DNA from 3 places in the Solibacillus sp. R5-41 genome. Region 2 is predicted to be linked to each of the others. Evidence: riboswitches for the same ligand, from Rfam matches in the RefSeq annotation. Region 2 holds a riboswitch; each other region holds the start of a gene.

The links. Region 2 has a riboswitch for lysine ahead of CSE16_RS09315 (transporter substrate-binding domain-containing protein). Riboswitches for the same ligand answer to the same signal wherever they lie in the genome.
Region 1: it holds a riboswitch for lysine, as region 2 does, so the genes downstream of both, CSE16_RS15620 (ACT domain-containing protein) here and CSE16_RS09315 (transporter substrate-binding domain-containing protein) in region 2, are expected to answer to the same signal.
Region 3: it holds a riboswitch for lysine, as region 2 does, so the genes downstream of both, CSE16_RS01325 (amino acid permease) here and CSE16_RS09315 (transporter substrate-binding domain-containing protein) in region 2, are expected to answer to the same signal.

Annotation. Positions count from the first base shown of each region.
Region 1 covers NZ_CP024123.1:3,159,738-3,165,824, forward strand. Annotated here, with positions in the region: gene CSE16_RS15610 (succinate dehydrogenase cytochrome b558 subunit) at 1-296, opposite strand, end outside; gene CSE16_RS15615 (YslB family protein) at 568-987, shown strand; gene CSE16_RS15620 (ACT domain-containing protein) at 1,061-1,555, opposite strand; lysine riboswitch at 1,679-1,856, opposite strand; gene uvrC (excinuclease ABC subunit UvrC) at 1,886-3,679, opposite strand; gene trxA (thioredoxin) at 4,235-4,549, opposite strand; gene CSE16_RS15635 (electron transfer flavoprotein subunit alpha/FixB family protein) at 4,707-5,684, opposite strand; gene CSE16_RS15640 (electron transfer flavoprotein subunit beta/FixA family protein) at 5,760-6,087, opposite strand, start outside.
Region 2 covers NZ_CP024123.1:1,941,536-1,947,622, forward strand. Annotated here, with positions in the region: gene CSE16_RS09305 (2-oxoglutarate dehydrogenase E1 component) at 1-773, shown strand, start outside; gene odhB (2-oxoglutarate dehydrogenase complex dihydrolipoyllysine-residue succinyltransferase) at 861-2,111, shown strand; lysine riboswitch at 2,265-2,448, shown strand; gene CSE16_RS09315 (transporter substrate-binding domain-containing protein) at 2,610-3,455, shown strand; gene CSE16_RS09320 (amino acid ABC transporter permease) at 3,759-4,505, shown strand; gene CSE16_RS09325 (amino acid ABC transporter ATP-binding protein) at 4,510-5,244, shown strand; gene CSE16_RS09330 (DUF6501 family protein) at 5,656-5,853, shown strand; gene CSE16_RS09335 (toxic anion resistance protein) at 5,928-6,087, opposite strand, start outside.
Region 3 covers NZ_CP024123.1:264,135-270,221, forward strand. Annotated here, with positions in the region: gene CSE16_RS01305 (DUF4179 domain-containing protein) at 1-93, shown strand, start outside; gene CSE16_RS01310 (nitric oxide synthase oxygenase) at 286-1,329, shown strand; gene CSE16_RS01315 (restriction endonuclease) at 1,379-1,930, opposite strand; gene CSE16_RS01320 (CynX/NimT family MFS transporter) at 2,012-3,211, opposite strand; lysine riboswitch at 3,373-3,553, shown strand; gene CSE16_RS01325 (amino acid permease) at 3,686-5,146, shown strand; gene CSE16_RS01330 (RNA 2'-phosphotransferase) at 5,676-6,087, shown strand, end outside.

The DNA of each region.
Region 1 (6,087 bases), 1.2 Mb from region 2:
GCGAACATCCAGTTACGGAATGTGCCGAAGCGTTTCACGTTGTTTGTAGCAGTAAATGCAATATACACACCGTAGAATGCGTGGAACATAAGCGGAATATAGATAATAATCCATTCCATTGCTAACAATAATGAATGTGGAACTAATTCCATCATACCTGTAGCATTATTGTAATTTTCTTCACCGCCCACAGCAGTGAAGTTCAAAGATAAGTGGAACGCCAAGAACAATCCTACTGGAATTACACCTAATAACGAATGTAAGCGGCGCCATAAAAATTCACGATCTTTCGACAAAACTGTTACCCCCCTTAGTACTTGAAATCCGCATCAACAAAGTCACTAATTTGTAAATGTTGTTTATTGACTGCGCATCTCATCATGGTACAATATTATGACATGTCCATTGTACTCTTCACAGATACTAGCGTCAAGGTAACACCGCATATTTCATGCCGTTTTTAAAGACACTTTTACGCTGTTTAGAGTCGCTATTATTCTACTTATAGTTCACTTTTCTAGATTACGGTTTATATTATAAGAAAATTTATGAAAGAGGTTTTTTTCTATGGAAGGGCACAAAATGAAAACGATTCCAACTTTTGGTTACGAAATCGTTCGCGATCATTTACTTACGTCAATTTTAGGAAAACATGAGGCAGATGTCCTTTATTGGGGTGGTAAAGAAGTCGCTCGTCAATTCCCATTGTTTTCAATGGAAGAAGCATCTTCTTTTTTCATAGAAGCGGGTTGGGGACAACTCGCTATAGAGAAGGAATTGAAGGATGAGGCGCATTACATACTCACGACTGAAGACCCTGCATCATTAAACATCGAGCAGCGCTGTTTTCGATTAGAGGCTGGGTTTCTAGCAGAGCAAAAACAAAAAAATATTGGTCATTTAACGGAATGTTACGAGGAAAAAAACGTGAAGCACAATTGTGTTAAATTCATATTAAAATGGGATTTAAAAGAACCAATCCGCTAATTACTTTTCCTTCGAAGAAACTTCAAGCAATGAAATCTAGCTTGAAGTTTTTTCACTTCAATTCACCAGCGATTTAGATGGACATTTTCTGCTGAACGAACATAAACTCATCATGCAATACATTGGCGGCTTGCATCATCGCATCTTGCGGCACGATGACCGACACTTTCACTTCAGATGCACTTAGCATCTTAATGGGAATATGTTCCTTCCCTAACCGCGCAAACACCCGTGCTGCTACTCCTGGACTAAAATTCATGCCCGCTCCGATTATTGATATTTTCGCTAAACCTATTTCGAAATCAGCAAAACGAAAACCTAAAGATGCTTTACTCGCTTCTAATATTCGTAAACTTTCAGCAAATTTTTCCTTAGCAATCGTAAACGAAACGGTTGGTTTGACACCATCCATTACAGACTGCACGATCATGTCCACATTAATATTATTTTCCGCTAAAACACTAAATACTTCTGCAAGTGATGCAGTTTCATAAAAATCATAGCCAATCGTTAATCGAATTACATCCGCTTCATAAGCTACCCCGCACACCATTAAATTATTTTTCATTTTTAGTAACCCCTTTATATTAGCACTCAAAAATAAGATTCGGACCTATTAATCCACGAAAAAAAGCGACCTTCCATGTTCATGGAAAGTCGCCGTCAAGACAAATAATAAAGTTAATTGTTCTTTTTGGATAGCTCTCCAGAACATGCGCTCTGACAATTTTACATTTCTTAAATGCAAAACCAGCAATTTGTGCGAACAATACACAATTCACTTCGGCAGTCTCCCCTTTCGAATGCATTCAACGGAATTGTCCTTCCTCATGCATCGTACTTTTGAACACTGCGCCTCTATCGATTGAAATTATTAAATTAGTCTCACTCTAGCATACTACGACTCGTTTTTCAATGACTGCTCTTGAAAATAGTGATGAATTGTTTCAGCTAGCTTTTTGGGTATGCCCGCTTCAATAAGCTGTAAAACAGTGGCTTCACGTATTCTTTTCACCGACCCAAAATGCTTCATCAGCTGTTGTTTACGCTTCGGACCAATTCCTTCTATGCCGTCTAATATCGAAACTATGGTATTCGCTTGCCGTTGCTGTCTTAAAAACGTAATCGCAAAACGGTGTACCTCGTCTTGAATGCGCTGCAATAAATAAAATGCATCACTCGTTCTCATTAATGGAATTTGCTCCACTGGGTCACCGAACAATAATTGAGACGTATTATGCTTCTCATCCTTCGCTAATCCAGCAATCGGAATATAAAGACCTAACTCATCTTCTATTACTTCACGCGCAACTTCCATATGTCCCTTCCCACCATCAATAACGATTAAATCAGGCAACGGTAAATTTTCTCGTAATACACGTGTGTAACGACGTCGAATGACTTCTTGCATTGCGCCATAATCATCATGTTTCGCCGCTTCCCTCGTTTTATATTTACGGTACTCTTTTTTTAGCGGCTTTCCGTCCACAAAAACAACCATCGCTGAAACGGGGTCCGCACCGTGCATATGACTGTTATCAAATGCTTCAATGCGCATCGGAATAGGAATATTCATTGCTTCACCTAGCGCCTCACACGCACCAATCGTTCGTTCCTCTTGACGCTCAATTAGTTGGAATTTTTCATGGATCGCAATATCTGCATTTTTCGAAGCTAAGTCAACCAATTCCTTTTTTGAACCTTTTTTAGGGATAACAATTTTAACATTCAAAAGCTTTTCTAATAAAACGCCATCCACTTGTGTAGGAATGAAAATTTCCTTTGGAAGCATATGGTTCGGTTCATCATAAAAACGCCCAACAAATGTTAAAAATTCCTCTTCAGGTTCATTGTAAATCGGAAAAATGGATACATCTCGTTCGATTAACTTTCCTTGTCGAACAAAAAACACTTGCACACACATCCAGCCCTTTTCCACGGCATAACCGAATACATCGCGATTACTTAAATCACCCGTCACAATTTTTTGCTTTTGCATAATCTTTTCAATATGAGCAATTAAATCTCGATATTCCTTAGCTCTTTCAAATTCTAATTTTTCAGCAGCATCGAGCATTTTTTGTTCTAAATCTTGCTTTACTTCTTCATAGCCACCATTTAAAAACTTCGCAATTTCATCAATCATTTCACTATATACATTGTTGTCAATTTCTTTCACACATGGTGCTAAACATTGACCTAAATGATAGTAAAGGCACACTTGCTTTGGAATTTTCGCGCATTTTCTTAATGGATACAAGCGATCTAATAATTTTCTCGTCTCATTTGCTGCAAATGAATTCGGATAAGGACCGAAATATTTGGCCTTATCCTTTTTGATCTTGCGTGTCGTTAAAATGCGCGGATATTTTTCATTTGTAATTTTTATATACGGATAGGTTTTATCATCTGTTAGTTTAATATTATATTTCGGATCATGAAGCTTTATTAAATTTAGTTCTAAAATTAATGCTTCTAAGTCGCTTGAAGTCACGATATATTCGAGGTCCACAATTTCACTTACTAGACGGGCAGTCTTCCCATCATGGCTACTTGTAAAATACGAACGTACCCGATTTTTTAATGATTTTGCCTTACCAACATAAATTATCGTCCCTTGGTGATCTTTCATCAAATAACAACCTGGATCACTCGGCAAAATTTCTAATTTCGCCTTAATATTTGCATTCATTCCATCACCTTAAATTTCCGTCGTTTCCCCTTAGTTTACCCTATGTTCAAGTGATTTTAAAAGGCAAGAATCGAAGCTTTATTCGTTTCCACATATGAAAAACAAAAGATTCTATCTCTTTGATATAAGTTTTCTATTAGGGATCCTTATAAAGTGTGCGCTTATTTGGCTGGCTAAGCACATGAGTCACACAGCTTTGTTTCCACAAATCTGTACGACTCATCTCTGTGCTTTGTGTAAGGCCAGCCTTTTTAACGTTTATCCTACTGGAGCTTTCTGAATTTCTTGCGCCGCTACCGTGGGAGGCGGCGTCATCCTAAGTAGATTTTTATCCCAATAGGAAAAAATCCATCGTATTTGCATGAAAATCCACTTGTTTCTAGATCCACCTCGAAACAAGTTAGTTGGAGCATTGCCCGCAGTAAGGGTCCTTACCGAAATGGAAATTAACTCCTCCTTTTTTGGTGAACTTATTAAGATGGATTCTTTTGTTCAATTTTTACAGACTAAAAAAAGTCGTATACCCGCTAGTGGCATACGACTTTTTGAAATGGATTATTTGTTGTCGTTAATGAAATCGATTAACGCTTCTTTTGGCATGAAGCCAGCAGTTTTTGCTTTTAACTCGCCATCAACGAATAATAATAATGATGGAATAGACATGATTTGATATTCAGCTGCTGTTCCTTGGTTATTATCAACATCCACCTTCACGATTTTCACATCGTTACCAATTTCTGCGTCAAGCTCTTCAAGAACTGGAGCGATCATTTTACATGGACCACACCATGCAGCCCAAAAGTCTACTAAAACGACACCATTTGAAATTTCTTGCCCAAAAGTTTGATCTGTACCGTGTACAATTGCCATAATTAAATAGCCTCCTTATCTAACATATATTTGTAGTATAGCATGATTTCCCAATTAGAAAAAAATAATATGCTCGGGGAGGTATATTTTCTTCAAAAATCCCTTGAACATGGAAAAATAACAGCTTCCTCATCGAAAGGTGAGGAAGCTGTCATTATTATGCTCCTACTTTTAACGCTTTAAACTCTTCAATAAGCATTGGAATAACTTCGAATAAATCGCCAACAATTCCATAGTCTGCAATTTTAAAAATATTTGCTTCTGGATCCTTATTAATTGCTACGATTACTTTCGAGTTCGACATTCCTGCAACATGCTGGATTGCACCCGAAATACCCGCTGCGATATAAAGGTCTGGTGTTACGACTTTACCCGTTTGACCAATTTGTAATGAGTAATCACAGTAGTCCGCGTCACATGCACCACGTGATGCACCAACTGCACCACCTAGTAATTTAGCAAGATCATACAATGGACCAAAGCCATCTTCAGACTTCACACCACGACCACCTGCTACAACTACTTTTGCCTCAGATAAATCGACCCCTTCAGTTGATTTACGAACAACTTCTTTAATAATTGTACGTAAATTTGTAATGTCTACCGATAAAGCCGATACATCACCTGCGCGACCTGCTTCTTTTGCAAGCGGCGTGATGTTATTTGGACGAATTGTAGCAAATATAATGCCGTCTTTTACCTTTACTTTTTCGAACGCTTTACCAGAATAGATTGGACGAATGAAAACAACATCCTCTCCAGCGCCTTGAATTTCTGTGACATCTGATACTAAACCAGCTTTTAAGCGAGACGCAATTTTAGGAGATAAATCTTTCCCTAAAGATGTATGACCGAATACAATTGCATCTGGTTTTTCTTGCTCAACTACCGCTAAAACAGCTTGGCTAAACCCATCCGAAGTATATGTTTTTAAATGTGGATGTTCCACCGTTACGACACGATTTGCTCCAAACTCAATTAATTCAGATGCTACCCCAGCAACTGCATCTCCTACTAAAAGACCCACTACCTCGCCACCATTAGCGATTTGTGCACCTGCAGCTATTGCCTCAAATGAAACGTTACGTAAGCTTCCTTCACGAACTTCACCTAACACCAATACTTTCTTTGACATGCATATCCCTCCATTACCATCTTCGTAAATTTAGCCATTAGGCGTTTTTGTTTAACCTTAAAATTCCTTAACCACTTAAATTACTTTTGCCTCATTATGAAGTAAGTTAACTAGCTCTTTTACTTGTGCAGAAAGATCGCCTGCTAATACGCGGCCAGCTACTTTTTGAGGTGGTAAATAAATTTCGATTGTCTCGATTTTCACTTCCACATCATCTTCATCGATATTTAAATCATCTAACTCAAGTTCGGCAAGTGGCTTCTTTTTCGCCTTCATGATTCCCGGTAATGATGGGTAGCGTGGTTCATTTAAACCTTGCTGTGCTGTTACTAATAATGGTAATGATGTTTCTAATATTTCAGAGTCCCCTTCAATATCACGAACGATTTTTGCTGTCGTTCCT
Region 2 (6,087 bases):
CGATTTGGGAAGCACAATTCGGTGACTTCGCAAACATGGCACAAGTAATGTTCGATAACTTCATTTCAAGTGCACGCGCTAAATGGGGTCAAAAATCAGGCTTTGTTATCCTTTTACCACATGGTTATGAAGGTCAAGGTCCTGAGCACTCATCTAGTCGTATGGAACGTTTCTTACAATTATCAGCTGAAAACAACTGGTTCGTAGCAAACTGTTCAAATGCAGGCAACTACTATCACTTATTACGTCGCCAAGCTGGTCTTTTAGGCACAGAAGGTGTACGTCCATTAGTAGTCGTTTCTCCTAAATCTTTATTACGTCACCCATTAGCAGCAGCTAGTGCGGAACAACTTGCAACTGGTCGCTTCCAAGAAGTGATTGAGCAAGAAGGCTTAGGCAAAAACGTAGCAGCAGTAGAAAAAGTAGTACTTGGTACGGGTAAAGTGATGATTGACTTAGCTGAACGTGTGAAAGATGGCGAAGGTTTCGACCACTTACACATCGTACGTGTTGAGCAAATTTATCCATTCCCGAAACAACAAGTGGCGGATATTATTGCACGCTTCCCGAATGTGAAAGAAATCGTTTGGGTACAAGAAGAGCCGAAAAACCAAGGTTCTTGGATGTATGTACTTGAAACACTTTACGATATGGCTGATGGTAAAAAAGTTAGCTATGTAGGACGTCCTGCAATGAGCTCGACTTCTGAAGGAGACGGCGATTCTCATAAAGCTGCTCAAACTAAATTAATTACAGAAGCATTAGAAAAATAATCGAATCATGAATTTAAAAAGGCTGCTTGTATAGCAAGTAGCCTACCTATACAAATTTGTATAGTGTAATTAAAGGAGGATATTAAAGTGGCTGAAATTAAAGTCCCTGAATTAGCAGAATCAATTACTGAAGGTACAATTGCTCAGTGGGTGAAAAAAGTTGGAGATCGCGTAGAAAAAGGCGAATTCATCGTAGAATTAGAAACAGATAAAGTAAACGCTGAAATCATTTCTGAAGAAGCGGGTGTATTAACTCAAATTTTAGCTCCAGAAGGCGATACAGTTCTTGTAGGTCAAGTAATCGCAGTAGTTGAAGCTGGTGAAGGCGCAGCACCTGCACCTGTAGCACCAGTTCAAGAAGCGGCACCAGCACAAGCGGCTCCAGCTGCTCCAGTTGCAGCACCAGCAGCTCCGGCTCCAATCGTGGAAGAGTCTACTGATCGTGTGATTGCATCTCCAGCAGCACGTAAATTAGCTCGTGAAAAAGGAATTGACTTAGCGGCAATTTCTCCAGTAGATCCACAAGGCCGTGTTCGCGTACAAGACGTTGCAGCTCATGGTACAGCACCAGTAGCTCAAGCGGCAGTTGCAGCAGTAGCAGCAAATGGCCCAATGGTATTCACTCCAGCAGGCGATTCTGATCGTGTAACGGTTGAGAAAATGTCTCGTCGTCGTCAAACAATTGCAAAACGTTTATTAGAAGTTAAACAATCAACTGCAATGTTAACAACATTTAACGAAATCGACATGACAAACATCATGGCATTACGTAAACGTAAACAAGAGCAATTCGTAAAAAATAATGACATCAAATTAGGTTTCATGTCGTTCTTTACGAAAGCTGTTGTTGCAGCACTTAAAAAATATCCTTACGTTAACGCACAAATTAGCGGTGACGAAATTCACTTAAACAACTTCTTTGATATCGGTGTTGCCGTATCTACAGAAGAAGGTTTAGTCGTACCTGTAGTACGTGATGCAAACAGCAAGAACTTCGCAGAGATCGAAAGAAATATTGCTGAATTAGCTGGTAAAGCACGCGACAAAAAATTAGGCTTAAACGACATGGCTGGTGGTTCGTTTACAATCACTAACGGTGGTGTATTCGGTTCATTAATGTCTACACCAATCATGAACGGTACACAAGCTGGTATTTTAGGCATGCACTCAATCGTAAACCGTCCAGTAGCGATTAACGGTGAAGTTCAAATCCGTCCAATGATGTACGTGGCATTATCTTATGACCACCGTATTATCGATGGGAAAGATTCTGTTGGTTTCTTAAAAACAGTTAAGGAAATGATCGAAAATCCAGAAGATTTATTATTAAATTCTTAATTATTTATTAAAAAAAGCGAGCGCACCTCTATATGAGGTATGTGCTCGTTTTTTTGTCCGTGCAAATATCTGAAAAATGCATGTTGACAGAAAATATAGATTTATAGTATTATTTATTCATTCATTAAATAATTTAATAATAACCTCACATTCTTGTGGGGTAGAGGCGCGGTATTTATTAGTTTTTCATGGAGCTTAGAGCATGCATCGAGATGAAAAAGAAGGATCTACCGCCGAAGTTTAAGAAGAGCTCTATCTTTTTATGCTGGGTCTGCAGTGAATAATTGCAGGACTGTCTCGGTTATCCTCGCGGTAATCGAGTTGAGCTATCTCAATATGGGATTGTAGGGGATTTGAGCTATTTTTTATTTAGCGACCTAAAATCTTCTTTTAGGTCGTTTTTTTATGGTTAAAAACATTATCTTAATCTTCTTTGATTGAAGTAGGTTTTCCTGTTAGTAAAATAGCTCAAAAATAAGTAAATAGGAGAGAATGAATATGAAAAAGAATTTAGTATTAGTTTTAACATTAATGGCGATGATGCTTGTATTAGCAGCGTGTGGATCAGACAAGGAAGAAGGAACTACTGAATCAGAGGGATCTACATCAAAAAAGGTGTTAAAAGTTGGAATGGAAGCAGGCTATGCACCATTTAACTGGTCACAAAGCAATGATTCATTTGGCGCGGTAGCCATTTCAGGTTCAAAGGAATTTGCAGCAGGATACGATGTTGAATTCGCAAAACGTATTGCTGAAGGTTTGAATATGGAATTACAAATTGTAAAAACTGACTGGGATGGCTTAGTCCCATCATTACAATCAGGTGCGATCGATTTAGTTATTGCGGGAATGTCACCAACAGATAAACGAAAAGAATCAATTGATTTTACTGAAAACTACTATACAAGTGATTATGTTATCGTTGTGAAAGCAGATGGACCTTATGCAAGTGCAAAATCAATTAATGACTTTGCAGGTGCAAAAGTGACAGGGCAACAAGCAACAACACATTATGATGTTATCGACCAAATGGACGGTGTGAAGAAAGAAGTAGCAGCTACAGACTTCGGTGCAATGCGTGTTCAATTAACTTCAGGTGCGATTGATGCATACGTTTCAGAGCGTCCAGAAGGGATTTCTGCTGAACTAGCAATGAAAAACATTAAATACATCGTACCAGAACCAAACTTCGAAGCGGATCCTTCAACAACTGCCGTTGCAGTAGGATTAAAAAAGGGTTCAAATTTAGCGGAACAAATCAACAAAGTTTTAGCTGAAATTCCAGAAGAAGAGCGTCAAAAATTAATGGAAGACGCCATTGCAAATCAACCAGCAGCACAATAAGAGGTTGCGAATAGAAAGGTTGTCTTGCCGGCAAACGGAAGGCAACCTTTTTCGATTAGTAATATTTTTTATTAGAAAGCTGCTTTCCGTGTAATACATTTACATCAATTACACATTGGCGTAATTGCGTCCAGATTTTGAATTGTGCTTAGGCCTGCACGATGCAGGTCAGTTAGCCGTTGTCGCATGGATGCGACGATGTTAGGCTAACATCCTAATTTTAAATCCCTTCAAAATCTGTGACATCCGCCGGAGGATATATATGTATGAGTAATGACATCAAAGATATTGGAGGAGAGCAAAATGGCATTTTTAGATTCAGTTTGGACGTTGTTCATAACTAACTGGGAAGTATTTTTACGTGGTGCATATACAGCGCTCATCCTAGCAGTTATCGGGACAATTTTCGGTGTCCTTATTGGTTTTTTCATTGGAATTATGCATACGATTCCACAACGTAAAAAATCAGCAAAAACGTATTTACTAAAACTCGTTAATTTCATTTTAACAGCCTATGTTGAAATATTCCGAGGAACACCAATGATGGTACAGGCAATGGTTGTCTTTTATGGTTTATTCTATTTAGGAATTGATATCGATCGTTTTTTAGCAGCAAGCATTGTAATTAGTTTAAATACTGGTGCGTATATGTCGGAATACGTGCGTGGTGGGATTGTATCAGTTGATAAAGGTCAATTTGAAGCAGCGCAAGCCATTGGTATGAATCATTTACAAACAATGATCCATGTTGTATTACCTCAAGTCGCACGCAATATTTTACCAGCAACAGGGAACCAACTTGTTATGAATATTAAAGATTCATCCGTGCTGAGCGTTATTTCAGTAGTGGAGCTATTCTTTACAGCCAACTCTGTAGCAGGAAGTAATTATAAATATATTGAAGCCTTCTTCATTGCGTCTGTACTGTACTTTATAATGACCTTCACAGTGACGCGCTTCTTATTACAATTTGAAAAGAAAATGGACGGGCCAGAATCCTTTAAAGTGGAGTTAATTACGGGAAACAAATTAGAAAAGGAAGGTGAATAATACAATGACAGCAGTGATTGAGATTCAACATTTAAATAAAAAATTCGGTGATCATGAAGTTTTAAAAGATGTCAATTTCCAAGTGAACAAAGGAGAAGTTGTCACGCTAATCGGTTCTTCAGGATCGGGTAAATCAACGCTACTCCGTTGTATTAACTTACTTGAAATGCCAACAGCTGGTGAAATTATTTATAATAATAAAACGATATTAGCGGAAAATCATAACATTGAAAAATACCGCACCCATCTTGGAATGGTATTCCAATCATTCAACTTATTTAATAATTTAAATGTGCTTGGTAACTGTGTTGTCGGCCAACAAAAGGTATTAAAGCGCTCAAAAGAACAAGCAGAAGCAAATGCGTTGAAATACCTAGAGCTAGTCGGGATGAGTGCGTATAAAAACGCAAAGCCACGTCAATTATCAGGGGGGCAAAAGCAGCGTGTTGCGATTGCTCGTGCACTTGCGATGGATCCAGATGTCATGCTCTTTGATGAGCCGACGTCGGCATTAGACCCAGAAATGGTGGGAGAAGTATTAAAAGTCATGCGTATGCTAGCAAGCCAAGGAAATACAATGCTTATTGTGACGCATGAAATGGAATTTGCGAAAGAAGTTTCAGACCGCATTGTTTTTATGGACAAAGGGGTGATCGTAGAAGAGGGCCACCCAAGTGAGGTATTAGTAAACCCTAAAAATGACCGAACGAAAGAGTTTTTAAAACGCACATTAAAATAATATTCAGCACGCTTGTTCCTTCTAGACATAAAAAAAGAGCTTGCAAAATGTTGCAAGCTTATTTTCTAGAGTTCCACTCAGAAACGATAAAAAATATAATAGCAAAAGCAATAGCGATTGCAAAAAACCACATTGGAACACTACCAAATGTCATGAAGGCCACCTCTTAATAATAGTGTAACATGTTCATAAGGGACATTCAAACGAGCATTTGCATAATGTGTAGCTTTATTCAGTAGGGTGGTCTCAACACCCGAAGATTGTTAGCTTTCACGGGTAGGTATACCTTGAAAGGTATAAAGTCCGTTCATACTGGAGAAAATTTGGGTTCCTTTGTATAGGTACTATCATCTTAGGGGAAAATCGTATAAAATAGATATTATACAAGTTATTTAAAAGTGAGGTAAACAAATGTTACATTTAAAATGGAAAGATGCGCCAACGATTCGTACCGTGAAATGTGTGCACACAAACGCAGCTAAGTATTTAGTTTCAAATGTTTTAACAGTTGGAAAAGAATACGAAGTGAAAAATGAAACGGAAGAGTTCATTTTTGTTATCGACAATACAGGCCAAATTGGTGGCTACTACAAAGAGTATTTCGCTTAATAGCCTACTTAATGAAATTAGAAAAACAGCTCATCTTCTTGAAGTATTTTCACTTCACGAAGACGAGCTGTTTTTTATTTTTGCTCAATAATAATATGTTCGATTTCATGACGCTTTTCATTGCTCGTCACTTGCACGCGCAACGTATCTTCTATATCTTGTAGCAATCTTAATTGTGTTTGCTTGAAACGATCTATATCCTCATGATTCACAGCAAGTCGTTTGCTACTCTTA
Region 3 (6,087 bases), 1.7 Mb from region 2:
GATTCTTTAGATGAGGAATTTACGCTCCACCTTACGAAAGTTGTGAAATTTAATCCATTGGAAAAACCTTGGCGCATTCCGCTTTATGAATAAAAAGGCATTTAGTAAAACCACATAAAAAAAGACATAGTTTTTATCGAAGGTGAGCTATGTCTTGCTCGTATATATTAACCCGAATTTGAACACTTTAAGTCATGTATGTAAAATACATCTTTACTATGGAAAGGCTTTCATTGAGTTTGTTACAAAAACGCTTCAAAATGAAAGGGGTAGGGGGAATACAACATGAACGAACAAGAACTAAATTCATTTTTAGCTTTATATAAAAAAGAAACGAAACAAACAGATGCATGGCTAGAACGTCGCCTTAATCAAGCGGAAGACCCACAATTTAACTTTACAACAGAGGAATTAACATTTGGTGCGCGTGTTGCTTGGCGCAATAGTAATAAATGCATTGGTCGATTATTTTGGAATAGCTTAACTGTGTTGGACCAGCGTCATTTATTGGATGAGGAAGAGGTTTTTGGAGCGCTACTAGAGCATATTGCCTTTGCTACAAACAACGGAAAAATCCGGCCAGTCATTTCGATTTTTGCACAAAACCGTGTACATATTTGGAATCATCAGCTCATTCGCTATGCAGGCTATGAAACCGCAGATGGTGTAATTGGTGATTCAGATTCATTGGCCTTTACAAAAATATGTGAGGCATTAGGTTGGCGCGGGGCATGTACAAATTTTGATGTGCTGCCACTTGTCATTCAAATAGATGATCACCAACCAACGTTTTTTGAAATTCCGAAAGACTATATAGTCGAAGTACAAATCGAGCATCCACACTATGATTTCTCAAGCTTACAAATGAAATGGTATGCCGTTCCGATTATTTCGAGCATGCGCTTTAATATTGGTGGAATGGACTTTCAAGCAGCGCCGTTTAATGGCTGGTATATGGGAACAGAAATTGGCGCGCGTAATTTAGCTGATGAAGCACGCTATCATTTCTTGCCAAAGGTGGCACAGCAAATGGGGCTAGAAACAACTTCGAATGCATCACTTTGGCAAGATCGAGCACTTGTAGAATTAAATGTCGCGGTGTTACATTCCTATAAGAAATCGGGTGTGAGCATTGTGGATCATCATACCGCAGCACAACAGTTTCAATTGTTTCAACAGCAGGAACAAAAAGAACAGCGCGAAGTAACGGGGAACTGGGTGTGGCTCATTCCACCACTTTCTCCTGCGACAACATCTATTTACCATCAACCGATTCACAATAAAACGAATAAACCAAATTATTTCTACCAGCAGCTTCCTTATAAATAAACAAAAAGTCCCCCTCATCCATGTAAAAGGGATAAGGGGGATACTTTCGTTATTTATTCAAAATGATATCAATTAATTCGTCACGATCAATTAAATAAACATCATTAATGTCGGCCAGTTTTTTTGCCTGTTTTGTAAAATGGCTATTCGTCACAACCCAAGCTTCAGTCGCATTATACATTTTTACAGCACCGATAATTTCCTGCACTGCTTTCACACCAACAGTACTAGAATAGCGCTTTGCCTGTACAGCAATTACCTCTTTGCCATCTTTTAATAGAAGGTCAGCACCGTAATCTCCGCTTGTTGCTGTATAGCTCACTTTAAAGCCTCGGCGTTTAAATAACTCGCCTAAAAAGCGTTCGAAATCCTCTCCGCTCATTACATCGACTTCACGAATACCGGATTTGCGTAGCTTTGCTGTTTTTCGAGATTTCCACCAAATTTTAAAAGCTATTAATAATACAAAGTAAAGAAGAATCCCAATGCCGACACCTTGTAATGTTTTATTAAAATACCAGCCAGCTGCACCCGCCAGGACGATCATGAACAATGTGAAATTAGGCATTCTTTTCTTTCTTTGTCGGTTTCGTTTACGCAACTTCTATGTACTCCTTTAAATTTCAATGTTGTGATGTTTCTTGTAATTAGAGTATACCATAAATGAGTACATACGTTTGCATTAGACGAATTGTTTTTTCGCGCTTATAAAGGAAGCAGTAAATAATAATACGGAAGCGATTAAAAATAATAGAACCGGGATTGTCCAGCTATTCGTTGCATCGTGGACATAGCCAAATAATACAGGACCAATTGCTGCAACTAAATAACCGACAGACTGTGCAAAGCCCGATAAGTCAGCTGCTTCAAAAGCAGTTTCTGTTCGTAATGTGAAAAACATAAGGACAAGACTAAATGACGCTCCTCCTGCAAAACCTAAAAACATCATCCATAAAACGGCCAAGCTTGTCCATTCCATTAACACACCAGTAAACCCGATTATGTAACAAATGGAAAAAAAGAGCACAATCGGACGTTGTGATGAAAGCTTTCCGGCAATAATTGGAACGACAAATGTTAGTGGAATTTGTGCAAGCTGCATGATGGAGCCCATCCAACCAGCAGCTTGTGCATCCATCCCCTGGCTAATAAAGATGTCTGGTAGCCAAGCGCTTGAACAATAAAAAATGAGTGATTGTAAGCCCATCGTTGCTGCAATTGCCCATGCAAGAGGGGATTTCCACATTTTCTTTTTCGGTTTGTTCGAGCTGGCAAAGTTCATTTCTACTTTTCGATCCTTTAATATTGGAAGCCAAAAGAGTAAGGTTAATATTCCTAAAATAAGTGAAAGACCAAGTGCTAGTTGCCATCCAGAAATCGATGCAATTGGATAGCTAAGTCCTGCTGCAAGTCCGGCAGAAATATTCATAGATACAGAATAAATACCTGTTAATAATCCAATATGAAGAGGGAATTTCAGCTTGAAATAACTAGGGATGAGCACGTTTCCAAAAGCGATAGCGACCCCGATTAGTATCGTCCCAAAAATGAGAAGCGAAGTCGAGCCAACAGAACGAAGCGCAACACCCATACATAAAATGATAACCGAATAAAATAGTGTCCATTCCATTCCGAATTTCCTAGCGATACGTGCTGCAAACGGCGATACTGCCGCAAAAGCAAGCAAAGGAATCGTTGTTAAAAATCCAGCAAGGACGTTTGAAATCCCTAGTCCATCTCGTATGAACGAAATGATGGGTCCAACAACCGTTAAAGGCGTTCGAAGTGTTGTCGCAAATAAAATAATGGCCAGTGTAAATAGCCAAATAGATTTATTTGATGATAAATTTTTGTCTGTGTATGTAACTAATTTAGAATTCATTTTTTCACGTCCTTTATTTAAATCAATATTATTATAACAGATGAGATCAGTTGCGCGAATTATCTGAAGAGATAATAAAATTCGAATTGGTTGCTATCAAAAATTTGGTATGCTAGAATTTGAACCGTTATAAAAATTAAATATTACATTACCTCATGTCAAAATGAGGTAGAGGTCGCAAGCATTAAGAGTAGTTTAGTGGAGATTGAGAAAATCTGTGAAGCTAATATGAAAGGAATGATTGCCGAAGTGTCATTTTGATTCTCAAAAAATGATGCTGGGGCTGTCTCCGAAAGGAACAGAACTGTCACATGTTAAAGCATGTGTTGAGCTATCTTTCAAGTTTGTCTGGTGTTAAATAAAGCCGTCACAAAAACTTGTGGCGGCTTTTTATCTTCATTTAACAGAAGAATTCAATCTGTATGGATGATTAGATTTGACCCTATTCAAATGAAATAAAAAGGAGAATTTTTCATGAGTGAAATAAAAACAGATCAACTGGGTAATAAAAATAAATTAAAAAGAAGCCTGAAAAGTCGCCACATAACGATGATTTCTTTAGGTGGTACGATTGGAACAGGGCTCTTTCTAGCTTCTGGTGGTGCAATTGCTCAAGCTGGTCCTGGTGGTGCATTACTTGCCTACGCATTAATCGGCGTGATGGTGTACTTTTTAATGACGAGCTTAGGGGAAATGGCCGCATATATGCCAACATCTGGTTCGTTCAGTACGTATGCAACGAAATTTGTCGATCCGGCGCTAGGTTTCGCATTAGGTTGGAACTACTGGTACAACTGGGCAATTACAATCGCGGCAGAAATCGCAGCCGTATCATTAATTATGAAATACTGGTTTCCAAATAGTTCATCGCTTACATGGACGATATTATTTATTATCGTTGTTCTATCGTTTAACTTACTTTCGGTTAAAGCTTACGGTGAAAGTGAATATTGGTTTGCGATGATTAAAGTAGTAACAGTTATTGTGTTCATTATTGTCAGTTTCCTGATGATTTTCGGGATTTTAGGTGGCAATGATCCGGTAGGCTTTACAAACTTCTTTGTTGGAGATGCACCATTTAACGGTGGATTCCTAGCTATTTTTGGTATTTTCTTAGCTGCAGGTTTCTCATTCCAAGGGACAGAGATGCTCGGTGTAACGGCTGGTGAAACAGATGATCCAGCAAAAAATATTCCAAAGGCAGTACGTTCAGTATTTTGGCGTATCTTACTATTTTATATTTTTGCCATTGGTGCAATTGGATTATTAATTCCTTATACAGATTCACGTTTACTGTCAGAAGACATTGCGACAAGTCCGTTTACATTAGTATTTGAAAATTTAGGCTTTGCATTTGCCGCTTCCGTGATGAATGCAATCATTTTAACAGCGATGCTATCTGCAGGGAACTCTGGTTTATATGCAGCAAGCCGTATGCTATTCCAATTAGCAGTGGATGGAAAAGCACCAAAGTTTTTTGCAAAGGTGAATACGCGCGGAATTCCGGTGTATGCTTTATTGGCGACAATGGCTGTAGGTTGCGTATCATTTTTAGCTTCATTCTTCGGTGATGGTGTCGTTTATATTTGGTTATTAAACGCATCGGGGCTATCCGGATTCATTGCTTGGTTAGGGATTGCAATCAGTCACTACCGCTTCCGTCGTGCATATGTGGCGCAAGGGCATTCACTTAGTGATTTACCATATGTATCGAAGTTTTTCCCGTTTGGTCCATTATTCGCATTTGCGCTCTGTATGATTGTTATTTTAGGGCAAAACTATATGGCATTCACAGGTGACACAATTGATTGGTACGGCGTTTTAGTGTCATACATTGGTTTACCATTATTCGCAGCACTGTGGATCGGCTATAAGTGGAAGCATAAAACAAAAATCGTGCCATTAAAGGATTGCGATTTAACAAATAAATATTAAAAAAAAGCAAAACCTCAAGCTGGGGTTTTGCTTTTTTTGTGATTTTAGGTTATTTCAAAAACTAAAATATGGATAGTAAAATTCGACTGATAACTGAGTTAATGAACGATTGATCTCGTATTGAACAACTGATGTATTTATTGTGTGAAAGTTGGTATACATCGCACGATTTCGTTGAAGCTGCATTAACTGTTAGCACACTTATCGTTGGAGCTAATTGTAAAATTTAACAAAAGAAATAGATATAAAATTTAGATATACTATGAGTTGCAAAATATGGGAGCCTCGAATCCAGTAGAAACAGCAAGTAGAAACAAAGGTTAATACTATCGTGTCCAGTGACAACATCTTCGAGAAAAAACAAGGTGTTTGGCCATTTGTAATGTCAGTTCATAAAAATCCACATAAAAAAAATTCATATTGCGCCAAAAGATAAATAGGGATGGTATTATAAGAATATAATGAAAGAAATGAAAATAGCGTTGACAAAAGCTATTTACGATAAATGAAAGTTAAGGAAGTGATGAAGGTGACTGTTTCAATAGGGTTTTATAAAAAAATTTACAACTGGATAATGAGTGAAGCAAAAAACGAAGTCATTTACCGACCGTTTATTTTGGATGGAAATCCTTATAAATCACGTTTATTTTTAGTTGGTTCAAATGCCATTCCTTTTTTTAAGGTGGAGCAAGGCAGTGAAAAAGGGTTTGCTGATGCGTTACTAAACAGGGATTTAATGGAAGATTTATATAATAGTGAAGTACAACATGCACCACGCGAATTTAAAGGATCTTTGCACTTTGCGAAATGGCTGCAAAAGGAATTAAATGAAACGGCTGTATATACATCTCTGAATACGTACCAAGTTGAAAGTGCCGATGAGTTAAAGGAAGTAAAAAAGGAAAATCCAGAAGCTTTTGCACGCGGGCAAGTTATTTTTG